2 regions of the Paenibacillus sp. FSL H7-0690 genome follow, and region 2 is predicted to be linked to the other one. Evidence: predicted binding sites of a transcription regulator. Region 2 holds the regulator's gene; the other holds the start of a gene.
What was found. Region 2 encodes Rex, which represses fermentation and respiration genes when NADH is low (regulators of the CRP and FNR family bind a similar motif). Its sites were predicted from a motif close to TTGTGAAATATTTCACAA; they were not measured.
Positions count from the first base shown of each region.

Region 1: a site for Rex is predicted at 3,487-3,504, ahead of MHI32_RS01105 (phosphoketolase family protein). Genes of this name have one in related genera too.

Region 1 covers NZ_CP150281.1:229,887-236,944, forward strand. Annotated here, with positions in the region: gene MHI32_RS01085 (solute carrier family 23 protein) at 1-615, opposite strand, end outside; gene guaD (guanine deaminase) at 654-2,018, opposite strand; gene MHI32_RS01095 (hypothetical protein) at 2,330-2,518, shown strand; gene MHI32_RS01100 (GntR family transcriptional regulator) at 2,606-3,328, shown strand; gene MHI32_RS01105 (phosphoketolase family protein) at 3,621-6,002, shown strand; gene MHI32_RS01110 (ABC transporter ATP-binding protein) at 6,163-7,058, shown strand, end outside.
Region 2 covers NZ_CP150281.1:4,671,393-4,678,450, reverse strand. Annotated here, with positions in the region: gene dinG (ATP-dependent DNA helicase DinG) at 1-931, shown strand, start outside; gene MHI32_RS20615 (redox-sensing transcriptional repressor Rex) at 1,062-1,715, shown strand; gene MHI32_RS20610 (amidohydrolase) at 1,702-3,003, shown strand; gene MHI32_RS20605 (DUF5590 domain-containing protein) at 3,176-3,694, shown strand; gene MHI32_RS20600 (hypothetical protein) at 4,106-4,648, shown strand; gene MHI32_RS20595 (AAA family ATPase) at 4,641-6,143, shown strand; gene MHI32_RS20590 (3-hydroxyacyl-CoA dehydrogenase NAD-binding domain-containing protein) at 6,277-7,058, shown strand, end outside.

The sequences.
Region 1 (7,058 bases), 2.5 Mb from region 2:
ATTACGGAACAAAGTACCGAGAACCACAAAAATAAGCAGTGTAGCACCTGAAATAAGGGCTAATAATACATTTTGATTAATTGAAGCCCCAGAGGCTCCGTAGATATTATCTCTGATCGCAACAGGCAATAAAGATAGACCTACAATGAAAATGATTGTGCCACCTACGATAGGCGGAATAAAGGTTTTAACGATTTTATTAAAAATCCCCGCATAACCCAAAATAATAACCAGGCTGGCCCCGATTAAGCTGGCACCTAACACGGAGCTCCAACCGAGCTCTCCGCCACCACTAGCTGCATAAATACTGACGATCGCACCCAGCGGAACATAAGAAGGACCTTGAGCGATAGGCAGCTTCATACAGAAATAGGTTTGCACAATCGTTGCAAGTCCTGCGGCAATAAAGGTGGATTGGATTAACGCGCTGGACTGATTGGGCTGTAAGCCGATTAACATCGCAATAAGGAATGGCACTACATAGACATCCATAGCCAATACATGTTGAAAGCCGAGAATGACGGATTTACTAAATGAAACTTTTTCATCGGGTAGGACAGTTAGTAGCTGTGATTCCAAATGTGCTTGCTCTTGTACGTTTACTTGTGTTTTCACTCCGATGCCCACCTTAAGTTTTCTAGTTTAATTAATCTTTAACGCGAATGAACTTTTTCACCCTGTACCCAGACTTCACGGATATTTTCAGGTCTAGCCAGATACATTATCTTTTGAAAAATATCTTGCAAATCTTCATTCTCATCAAAGACGGGCAATTTCGCCGAGGGTACTTTCGTATCGATTATTTGAACATCCCATGCATAACCTTCTAGTAACCGGCCGATAGGTAAGCTTAAGCTTTCTCCGCCGCCAGCGGTAGCAAGATAAAAGGATTCATGGATCGTAATTCGTGATCCCGGTACTCCGCGGTTTTGTGCAGAAAGTGAGGGATTCACACCATCCTCCAGCATTCTTGAAGACATTACGGCTTGTCTAATGTTGTCGAAGAGACTAGGTGAAAAACCTCCGGAAATATCAGAGCCTAAACCAATCTCAACGCCTTTGGCATGGAAGTCAGCGATCGGAATGACACTATTGGCAAAATACGCGTTGGATATCGGACAATGCGCAATAGCTGTTCCTGTCTCTGCAAACAAATTCACATCATTTTCATCTAAAAAATTACAATGAGCCATGACAGATTTATCACTGAGCAGACCAAAATCATGCAAGGCAAAAGCATCGTTCTTTTGGAATCGTTCTTGCACATAACCGTGCGCCCAATCACTTTCACTACAGTGCGATTGCACATACGTATCATATTTAGCGGCAAGTTCTCCCAAGCCTTGTAAAGCCTCATTAGTGCAGCTTGGAATGAACCTTGGTGTCACTACTGGATAAACGCCTTGTTTAGTAGATTTAGCGAGTTCTTGTACAGCTAGTATAAATTCTTCCGTATCCACTAGTGCGGTGTGGGTGTCGGAGTCGCGGTAATTCTCAGGATTTCCCTGCGGATCGTCCATAACCACTTTTCCAACGAGTCCACGTTGTCCTTTTTCCGCACATATTTTAGCCAATAATAGACTGGCCTCTTTATGCACCGTTGCAAAATAAAGTGCTGTAGTGGTTCCGTTTGCGAGCAAAGTACCAACCACGTCATCGTAGACTTTTTTTGCAAAAGCCAGGTCCGAAAATTTAGACTCCAGTGGGAAGGTATAAGTATTTAGCCAATCATAGAGCGGGATATCTAATGCAGTTCCAGATTGAGCCCATTGTGGCGCGTGGACATGCAGATCGATAAAGCCGGGCAAAAAATACTGGCCCTCGGCTAATACATGAAAATTGTCCTGACCTTGATAAGCATCAAGCAAGGGTTGATAGTCGGCGTGCTCCGGTGCAACGATCATTTCTATCATCCCATCCGAATTGATACAGAAGAGATGATCCTTTAAAATTTGAATTTCTTTTGGGGATAGGCTAGAAAATGAAGTGCCTAGGAATATTTGCATATAATTTCTCATGATTTCCGCCTTAATGTTCGTCTTTTGGTGTGCATTCGTTATTATAATCCGTGAAAAAGGATAAGTCCAGACCAAAAGTCGAATAAAGGCGTAATTGACGGATAGGAGGAACTGAGGAATTGAAAGCGAATATGACGCATAGACGTCACGTTCGCTAGGCTAGAATACAGAAAAAGATAGAGGGAAGTAAAAAATGCTGATCGGCTTCGATTTCTTTACGGTTATAGGAAATGAATGCGGTTACTATCTTGTGATATAATAGATGAAATCGATCAATAGTTTGAGAAAATTGGATTAGGAGTGTTGCCTGGATGAGAAGATACAACATTTGGCGCCCGTTGATGTTAATTATTGTTGCTGTACTTACAAAAAGCTTGGTCACTAACCTGTGCATTTTGTTTGGTATGCAGGCTGAATCAGCAAGTAGTATGGGGACGCTGGGCATGGTCATTGCCGGTTTAGTGATGTACAATCGCATGACAAATCGCCGACGTAAATAAGCTGGCCGGATAGATTATAAACGTCTGGTTATTATGTTATAGTAAAGATTGAAATAAAACTTGTATCGACCTGAAAAGGAGTACTTCATGACACAGTTTGTCTACAAACAAATTATTGATGACTTAAAAATGAAAATTTTTGCTGGGCAGTTTCCCGATATGAAATTACCGGATGAACGAACGCTTAGTGAAACTTATCAAGTGAGTCGTAGTTCTATTAAAAGTGCTCTGACTAAAATGGCAAATGCCGGCATTATTTTTAAAAAGCGTGGCTCAGGGACATTTATAAATCCTTTATACATAAAAAATGAATCTATTTTTAACTACGAAGGCTCTAATTTAGGTGTCACCGACAATTTTCAAATGAATGGGAAGAAGCCAAAGATTAAAGTTTTGAAATTTGAGGTCATTCCACCAACGGAAGAACTACAGCGGGATCTGTTTTTAGGCCCTCATGATTTTGTTTACAAAATCATTCGCTTACGTCTTTTTGATGATGAACCCTTTATGATTGAAACGGGTTATATCCCAATCAAAATCGTGCAGAATTTAAATCAGACCATTATTGAAGGATCTATCTTTAATTATTTGGAGGATTCACGAAATCTGGCGGTAACCAAATCCTTTTTATCGATATCCGCAGAACCCTCTGAGGCTACGGATCAAGAGCTGCTGCATTTGCAGGCAAATGAGCCAGTAAGCATTATGGAAGGGATTTTCTTTTTAGATAATGGCACGCCATTTGAATTCTCCCATATGCGCTTCCACTATAAATACTTAAAATTTAATACCTTTGTGTCCGTTCATTAAAGTAAGACTGGGGAATTTTTCTCGGTCTTATTTTTTTTGTTTTGCGCAAAATAGATGAAGGATAAGGAGCAAATACCCCCGCAAACTTCAGTCCATATTTTTACATATATATTAATATTGACGTATTTTTACAGACAATTGACACTGTATTTCATACTATGTTCATATTTTCACAAAATTGGACCGTATCATTTGTTGAAAAGGTTGAATTAATTTTTCGCGGCGGTATGATGTACTTGTGGAAGAAATTACGGCAATGTAGACACAGAAAAAATTTTGGGGAGTGGAAGAAATGGTATTATCCATGGATGTTGATTACTCATCAAAAACTTATTTAGAGAAGCTTGATGCATACTGGCGCGCAACTAACTACATCTCTGTAGGTCAACTGTATTTGAAAGATAATCCGTTGTTAAGAGAACCGCTGAAAGAAGCAGACGTAAAGATTAAGCCCATTGGACACTGGGGAACTATTCCAGGCCAGAACTTTATTTATGCCCATTTGAATCGGGTCATTACTAAATATGATTTGAATATGTTCTACATCGAGGGCCCTGGTCATGGCGGTCAGGTTATGGTTTCGAACTCCTATCTCGATGGTAGCTATACTGAAATTTATCCGGAAATCACACAAGATATCCCAGGCCTGAAGAAATTGTTCAAACAATTCTCTTTCCCAGGTGGAGTTGCTTCCCATGCTGCCCCTGAAACACCTGGATCGATCCACGAAGGTGGCGAATTAGGTTATTCTCTATCCCATGGTGTAGGTGCAATTCTGGATAATCCAGATTTAATCTCCGCTGTTGTTATTGGTGATGGAGAGGCTGAAACTGGCCCATTAGCGGCTTCATGGTTCTCCAACCGGTTCATCAATCCAGTTACTGATGGTGCAGTTCTGCCGATCTTGCACTTAAATGGTTTCAAAATCAGTAACCCAACGATTCTGTCTCGTCAATCCAAAGAAGAAATTACTGCATACTTTAAAGGTATGGGTTGGGAACCGTTCTTCGTTGAAGGCGAAAATCCTGATCTAATGCATCCGGAAATGGCTAAGGTGCTTGATACCATCGTTGAAAGAATTGAAGCGATTCAAAAGAATGCACGTGACAACAATGACCTGACGCGTCCGGTTTGGCCAATGTTGGTCTTCCGTTCTCCTAAGGGCTGGACGGGTCCAAAGCAATGGGATGGTGTTCCGAATGAGAACTCTTTCCGTGCCCATCAGGTGCCGATTCCAGTGGATCAAAAAAATATGAAGCATGCTCCAGCGTTATTGGAGTGGATGAACAGCTACAGACCAGAAGAATTATTTGATGACAATGGTCGTCTGAACGCTGAACTTGCTGAGATTCTGCCAACTGGCGACAGACGTATGGGAATGAACCCAGTTACTAATGCTGGCAACCAAATTAAAGATCTAAACTTACCGAATTTCCGTAAGTTCGCACTTGATAATTCCAAACCAGGTGAAGTAATAGCACAAGATATGGCCGTTCTGGGTAAATACATGAAAGATGTTATCTCTCTGAACGAAGAGAACCGCAATTTCAGAATTTTCGGACCGGATGAAACAATGTCCAATCGTCTGGGACCTGTCTTTGAAGTGACGAAACGTCAATGGTTGGATCAAGTGATTGAGCCGAATGACGAATTCCTAGCTTCTTATGGCCGTGTTATCGATTCCCAATTGTCTGAACATCAGGCAGAAGGTTTGCTTGAAGGTTACGTATTGACAGGTCGCCATGGTTTCTTTGCAAGCTATGAAGCTTTCTTGCGTGTCGTGGATTCGATGATTACTCAGCATTTCAAATGGCTGCGTAAAGCAACAGATCAAAGCTGGCGTGCGGATATTCCATCATTGAATGTGGTAGCAACTTCAACTGTATTCCAGCAAGACCACAATGGTTACACTCACCAAGATCCAGGTTTGCTAGGTCACTTGGCTGATAAAAAACCAGAATTTATCCGTGAGTATTTGCCGGCTGATGCCAACTCCTTGCTGGCTGTCTTTGACACCGTCTTAAATGACCGTCAAAAAATTAACTTGATTGTTTCTTCCAAACATCCTCGTCCACAATGGTTCAGTGCGGATGAAGCACAAGAGCTGGTGGATAAAGGACTGAAGATTATTGACTGGGCAAGCACCGATCAAGGTGGAGAGCCTGATGTTGTCTTTGCTTCTGCAGGTACAGAACCAACTATCGAAAGCTTGGCTGCCATCTCTATCCTGCATGAAAAACTGCCGAACCTTAAAATTAGATATATCAACGTGGTAGACTTGTTGAAACTGAGAAGTCAAAAATTAGATCCGCGTGGCTTATCTGACGAAGAGTTTGATCAATTTTTCACAAAAGATAAACCAGTTATCTTCGCTTTCCATGGATATGAAGGTCTGATTAAAGACTTGTTCTTTGATCGCCATAACCATAACCTGCACGTACACGGATACCGCGAGAATGGCGATATCACAACACCATTCGATATGCGCGTATTGAATCAAATGGACCGCTTTGACTTGGCGAAGGAAGCTGTTCTGAGCTTGCCTAATGCTAACGACTATAAAGCGATCGCAGATGAAATGGATGCTATCGTTAAGAAACATCACCAATTCATTCGTGAAGAGGGTATTGATTTGCCAGAAGTAGAGAACTGGGTATGGAAAGCTTTGAAATAAGCGTATAGCCAGTACCATAGGAAGTAATACAAAAAGACACCTTTAGAGGTGTCTTTTTATTTGTTTAAATAACCATACAAAACAATTATAATCATTTTTTCATCTTTACCACTGTAAATATATGTGAGTAAATAGGTGGGTAAAGAAAGGGGAGAAATGTATGACATCTATTGATAAACTTCCCAAGTCTATAGAAATACAGCTTACAGAACAACCTTTATTTCACTCTGTATCTGATTTAATGAAAGATGGGCAATTCGGTGAGCAGTGGCTTGTATTGACTGAGAAGGAGATTTCCGTTTGGGGAACGGACGGGAAACTGGTCTCAAAGCTTCTAGTCTCGAATATTACTGATGCCCGGGTAGTAGGCGGGGTAGGCGGCGGATCGTTGCTTGTGGATACCCAAGAGGGGCCTATTATACTTATACGTTATACAGCATCACTTACCTCTATATTTGGTTTTGCTTCTAAATTAATTGGCGCTGTAGCTAAAGGCGAGGAACGGCCAACCGCTTCTGAAAAAGAGTTTCCAAGAAATTGTCCAAAATGCCGCAATCCGCTGCCGGAAGATTCACAAGCTTGTCCGGTGTGCAAGAGTAACGGCAAGGTTCTATTTCGGATGTTGAGTTACGCTAAGCCTTATAAGATCCAAATGATCGCCGCGGCGATTATGTTGATTTTTACTACATTGGTAGAGCTTGTTCCACCATTTTTGACGAAGATGATCGTTGATAATGTGTTGACAGAAAAGGATATGGGCTCAACGCTTCTATGGATTGTGATCGGGCTAGCAGCCACATCCTTAGTAATTACTTTAATGCAGACGCTACGTGGACTTATAGGGGTATGGATTGGTTCCAAAATCATGGGTGATCTTCGTCATGATGTGTATCATTCCTTGATGAAATTATCTTTATCTTTTTTCGACCGAAGACAATCTTCGCAATTTATTGGACGGGTGAATAATGATTCAGAGGCGATGCGGCAATTTATGACTGACGGTGTAATCTGGGTCTCGGGTGAATCGCTGCGGGTAATCGCTATTTTCACTATTAT
Region 2 (7,058 bases):
GCTGAATGACGATAATGTAGTATATTGGCTGGAGGCAAATGGAAATTACCGCAGCAAATCCCTACAGCTGTATGCCGTCCCTGTGGATGTTAGCAGCCAGCTTAAAGAGTTGTTCTTCGATAAGAAAAAAAGCATCGTGCTTACCTCGGCGACGCTATCTGTAGATAAATCTTTTCAATTTATGATTGATAATCTCGGACTTAACGAAGCTGCAGAAGAGGGACGTCTAATGACCTCACTCCTTCCATCTCCCTTTAAATATCGCGAGCAGGCACTGCTAGTTATACCGCGTGATTTTCCTAGTGTGAAGGGGAGTGTGGGCGATGCTCGATTTGTCGATACACTCGTACAGTCATTATCGGAAGCTGCTAAAACAACACGTGGGCGGATGCTGGTTCTGTTTACTTCTTATAAAATGCTGCGTCAGGTATATGATCCGCTTAAAGAGGCTTTGGCCTCACAAGAGATTACGGTGCTTGGTCAAGGCGTGGAAGGTGGCAGCCGGAGCAAGTTGATCCGCCGCTTTCAGGACAGTGCAGCATCCGTATTGCTGGGGACGAGCAGCTTCTGGGAAGGTGTAGATATTCCAGGTGAAGCACTGACTTGCCTGGCCATCGTGAGACTTCCGTTTCAACCACCGAATCACCCGTTGGCGGAAGCGAAGTCGGAGTTATTGCAGGCCCAGAAGAAGAATCCGTTCATGAAATTATCTGTTCCTCAAGCGGTTATTCGTTTTAAGCAGGGATTCGGAAGACTGGTTCGCACGGCGCAGGATCGTGGAATAGTTATTGTTTATGATACAAGGGTTATTGAATCTCATTACGGGAAGTATTTCCTTTATTCATTGCCTGGTCCCAAAATGGAGCATATGCTTACTGATCAAATGGTCCCTCGCATAGCGGAATGGCTAGAGGATGGCGGCGCTTCTTAAAACGCTCGTCTTCAGTTTAGCTCCTCCTTATCCTTAAGGGCGGTGTGTTACAGTCCCGTCCTTAATAAGGAGAGGTAGACGTTTGAATATGGATTTTCACAAGAACATTACTATTTTTAGGAGGAAAAATATGAAATCGGATAAAATATCAGAAGCCGTTGTTCGCAGACTGCCTGTGTACTTGCGTTTTTTGAATGATCTCCAGAATCGCGAAATATTAACAGTTTCCTCTCAGGAACTTGGGCAAAAGCTTGATCTTAATCCCGCACAGATTCGTAAGGATTTAGCATATTTTGGTGACTTCGGCAGAAAAGGTATCGGCTATGATGTAACGTATCTTATTGAGAAAATCCGTCATATCCTGAAGCTGGATCAACAGCTTAATGTAGCTTTAGTTGGAGCAGGTAATCTCGGACATGCCTTGTCTAATTACAATGCATATCTCAAAGATACTATGAAAATCACGGCTATATTTGATTCGTACGCTCCTAAGGTTGGACGTAAGATCAACTCCCTTACTGTGCAACCGATGGATGAACTAGGCAGCACAATTCGTGAGCAAGGTATTCGCATTGGCATTATTACCGTACCTGATTCAGAAGCTCAAAATGTAGCAGATATCCTCATTTCTTCTGGGATTGAAGCGATTTTGAACTTTGCCCCTGTGATTCTGAAGACACCACCGAATATCCGGGTGCATGCAGCTGATTTTACAACTGATCTGCAAAGTCTTGCTTATTACTTGCGGGATGGAAAGGAAGAAAGTGAACATGAACAACAATAAAACGATAATTAAGGGCGGGTATTTTCTGACTCCGGGAACGGATGAGCCGGTTCTGAGTGGATATATGACTATTGAAGATGATTTAATCACTTACATAGGAAAAGAAGAGCCTCAGATGGAAGCTGGAGTGCAAGTGGTTGATGGCAGCCGTCTGCTGTTCATGCCTGGACTTGTAAACACACACGGTCATGCGGCGATGTCTTTGCTGCGTGGATATGGAGATGATTTAGCGCTACAAGTGTGGCTTCAGGAGAAGATGTGGCCAATGGAGGAAAAGTTCACCGGTGATGATGTATACTGGGGAACCTCCTTATCTGTATTGGAAATGCTGAAGGGTGGAACTACGACCTTCCTCGATATGTATGATCATATGGACCGAGTAGCCGAGGTAGCTGAGTTATCAGGTATCCGTTCCGTATTGATGCGTGGTGTGATCGGGTTATGTCCAGAGGATGTACAGAATCACAAGCTTGCGGAAGCGATTTCTTTTGCCCGTAACTGGCATGGAAAGGCTGACGGTAGAATTACTACTATGATCTCGCCACACGCCCCTTATACTTGCCCTCCTGACTTCCTGGTTAAGTTCGTGCAGGCAGCGCATGATCTGGATTTACCGATGCATACGCATATGTCCGAAACGAAACGTGAAGTGGAACAAAATGTGGCGGATTACGGGTTGCGTCCTGTAGCTCACTTAGAGAAGCTTGGAATGTTCACACGTCCCTCGATAGTTGCACATGGTGTTCATTTAAATGATGAAGAGATTGAGATCTTGGCTCGCCATAATGTGGGTGTATCTCATAATCCGGGCAGTAATTTGAAGCTGGCTAGCGGAGTGGCTCGGGTTACTGATCTTCTAAAAGCTGGTGTGAAGGTGTCTCTTGGCACGGATGGCGCGGCAAGCAACAATAACTTGGATATGTTTGAAGAGATGCGGCTTGCAGCTCTCATTCATAAGGGTGTCAGCGGTGATCCAACGGCTGTCCCTGCTCCAGAAGCTCTGCGTATGGCTACAGAATATGGCGCGAAGTCCATCTTTTTAAATAATGTAGGCAGACTTGCTGTAGGGATGAAAGCTGATTTCATTGCTATTGATATCGATCAGCCGCATTTGCTGCCACACACAGATCTGTTGTCTCATGCAGTTTACTCTGCTAGCGCTAAGGATGTTGAGCATGTGTGGGTGAATGGTAAACAGGTCATCAAGCATGGACAATGCTTAACCCTGGATGAGGAAGCTATCCGGCGTAAAGCGCAAGAAGCCTTCGAAGGTTTATTGAAGCGTTAAGTCTGGAGAATAACGAATAAATAATAGGCTGTGACTTTTTGCTTTTAGCAAAAGTTGCGGCCTTTTGTGCATTTTTAAGACTGGGAAAGCTAGAAAATTATGAAATTTTGGATAAACACGCGGGTGTGTTATATAATCAAAAAAGATATATTACTAGAAAGGGAGCTGTACCTTGAAGAAAAGGAAAAAATGGATCCTCCTGGGGTCAGTTCTGATTCTGCTCCTGGGGTTTGGACTTATCCAGTTCTATGCCTATATTATGAAAGATCAATGGAACGAGCGTGATATCGCTAAGGATGTTGCCAAAACCAGAGCGGGTCTAACAGAGGTAACCAAAGCACAAAAATCGGTTTGGGATGAAAATGCAGTGTACTGGGTATTAACTGGGAAAAATGAAGCCGGGACTGCTCTTATGGTCTGGGTCCGCTTTACGGTAGATGGAAAATTTGCTGAAGGCGACGACGCAGTGTTTGCTGAGGAACTAAGTAAAGGAACCTCGGAAGCCCAAATACGCGGCATTATCAAAGCTGATCTTCCGGACATAACGATTGAACGCTTGCTGCCGGGAGTATATAACGGAGAGTATGCTTGGCAGCTTTTTTATAATCAGAGCGGTCGGTATTATTATCAATTTTATCGCTTTTCGGATGGGTCCCGAATGGGCGAAGGTTACAGTTTACCTAAAAGTTAAGCTGAACATAAGGAAATTAAGGGTGGCATAGTAAACAAGCGAACTTATTATAAGTTCGCTTGTTTACATTTATTTGATGTACAAAAGTGATATACTAAGTGATATACTGAATGGGTAGTTATCACCGAATATTCTCTTAAATTCACATGCGAAAATAGGCCGATTGATTAAAAATCAAGGCCAGTTTTGTCGAAAGTGAGGAATTTATTTGGTATTGATGGAAATATTTAAAAAATTAAATTTTAAATATATTCACATTTATTTTGAAATTAGTATATACACCTGTGATATACTACTACTTGTAATTAGGAACAGCAATAAGAGACTTCAGTCTCTCTGATGAGCTCTCAAGTAGCTATAAATTATTATAATGAGCTTTATATTTTGTCATCTTTGAGAGGAGGACGTTTCTTGAAATTACGTCTTGTACCTGTGCTGATAACGTCTCTACTGTCGGCTACTCTATTGTTTGGTGGCTTCTTTTTGTATCGTCAGTTTGCAATGCAGGAACCACTTCAGAAGATTGTATCTCAATATGAGGGCGTCAATAATTCTCATATCAGTATTAACCGCAATGAGGTCACTTTGAAACTTGATCTCCAGCCAGGCACGAAATTACGTGAACTGGTTCAGTACGTCTCCCAAGAAGGAAAATCGATGATTGATGGACGTACACTAAAACTTGATGTAGAACAGAACTCCAGTGAACTGCTGGATGAATACTGGGATAAAGCGATGTTCTCTGTAGCCGAAGCTATGGAGAGCCGTAAATATACACTTATACCCACAGAACTTGATGGACTCAAAGCGCAATATCCACAATATAAAAATGTGATAGCCTCAACAGAAATTGATGACAATAATGTCTATGTAAGCTTGAGTAATGGAAAAGAAAGCAAATTTATTATTTTGCCGCGTAAACCTGCGACATTGGGGGTATGGAATAATGCCTAAATACCTTAAAGAAATTCTAATCGGATTTGTTCCTGTCTTGTTTATTTTTATGGCTTTTCTAGGCATTAATATATTCCCGATTGTAATTGCTGCTGGGATGCTCACGGCGTTACTTATCATTGCTCATTTAAGAGGCGGACTTGCGGTAAATGCAGGTGCCGGGAAGAAACGCAAGAAGGATGGACCTTCAAAGCTTACTTTTGAAGAAATTGGCGGGCAAGACAATGCAAAACAGGAGCTTCGTGAAGCGTTGGATTTTTTGATCCGGCATGAGGAAATCAGCAAATTCGGGATTCGGCCTTTGAAAGGGATTCTGCTTACAGGCCCTCCAGGAACAGGTAAGACCCTTATGGCTAGAGCAGCAGCACATTATACGAACTCTGTATTTGTGGCAGCATCAGGCAGTGAGTTTGTAGAAATGTACGTAGGTGTCGGTGCCGGCCGTATCCGCGATTTGTTTAAGGATGCCCGTACCCGCGCCCTTAAGGAAAACAAGCAAAGCGCTATTATTTTCATAGATGAAATTGACGTAATTGGCGGAAAGCGTGAAGGCGGACAGCAGCGAGAATATGATCAGACCTTGAATCAGCTGTTGACTGAGATGGACGGGATCTATAACAACGAAACACCACGCATTCTACTGGTAGCAGCCACTAACCGTAAAGAAATGCTTGATTCAGCATTGCTGCGTCCTGGCCGGTTTGACCGTCATATTCAAGTGGACATGCCTGATAAAAAAGGCCGCAGATCGATTCTCGAATTACATGCCAAAAATAAGCCGCTTCATGCCAATGTGAACCTCGATAAAATTTCCGAAGAAGCCTATGGTTTCTCCGGTGCTCAGCTCGAAAGTGTTATGAATGAGGCAGCAATTTATATGATGCGTGAGGAATTGACAGAGGTTGAGCAGCGGCATCTGTCGATGGCGATTGACAAGGTTATGATGGGGGAAAAAACGGACAGAGAAACAAACCACGAAGAGAAAAAGCGGGTGGCAATCCATGAATTGGGACATGCCATTATGGCTGAGCTGCTCCGTCCGGGAAGTGTCAGTCAGGTTACGCTGACTCCGCGGGGGCAAGCCCTTGGTTATGTACGTCACAATCCTCAACAAGAGCAGTATCTGTACACTAAAGATTATCTAGAAGATCAGATTATGATCGCACTTGGTGGAGCGGCTGCAGAAGAAATGTATTATGGCGGACGAAGCACAGGTTCGCGTGGCGATTTTGATCAGGCCCTGAATATTGTCGAAACCATGATGAAATCCGGATTGACTTCGTTGGGTATCGCCAAGCTGGAAATGGTTACTACTGAAGAGCTTATGAAGGAAAACAGTAAAATATTGGATGAATTGATGGTACGTACTCACGACCACCTTGAAAAGCAACGAAATGTATTTGATTACTCCCTTGACATTTTAATGAAGGAAGAAGTGCTCTCTGGAGAGCAATTTCGATGTCAATTTCGTGACAGCGTGCGTTTACCAGCATAAATATTTATGCTGGTTATTTTTTTTTACTTTTCAGGCATGCTAAGATATCATTATATGTCGGGCTTTATAAATTTTTGCGACAGACAAGGTACAATACAAAAGTATAGATACCTGAAAGGATGGAGACTTTTTTATGAATTTCAAGAAAATTGGTGTCATCGGCGGTGGCACAATGGGACAAGGGATTGCCGAAATGCTGGCAGCCAAGGGCCTGGATGTATTGCTGGTGGAGAAAACCCCTGAGAAACTGGACTACTCCTACGAAATGATCGAGACAAGTCTAGATAAGCAACTGGAGAAATGGGCGATCACTCAAGCTGAGAAGAAGCTGATTCTTAGCCGTATTCAAAAAGTGACACATTTCGCAGAGCTGAGCTCTTGTGACATGGTTATCGAAACAATCGTTGAGGATTTAGAAGAAAAGAAAAAAATATTGAATCAACTGGATCAAGTATGTCCAAACCACATTATTCTTGCCAGCAATACGTCAACACTTAGCTTGACTGAACTTGCAAGTTCTACAATGTATCCGGAACGCGTGATCGGAATGCATTTCATATACCCTGTAGCTAAAGTGGATCTTGTTGAAATTGTACGCGGTCTGAAAACTTCAGATGCTACTTTTGAAGATACAAAATCCTTTGTTGATGAAATTGTTGAGAAAAAAGGTGTAATGATTTATGAATCCCCAGGATTTGTAACATCACGCCTCATTTGCTTGTTTATCAACGAAGCTATGCATGTACTGCAAGAGGGCGTTGCCTCCGCACAGGATATTGACGATGCTATGCGTATTGGTTATCAATTCCAATATGGACCGCTTGAAATGGCTGACAGATTTGGTCTGGATTCGGTTCTTGCTGCACTCGAAAATATGTTCCGTGAATATGGTGAGCTGAAATATCGTCCTTCCAC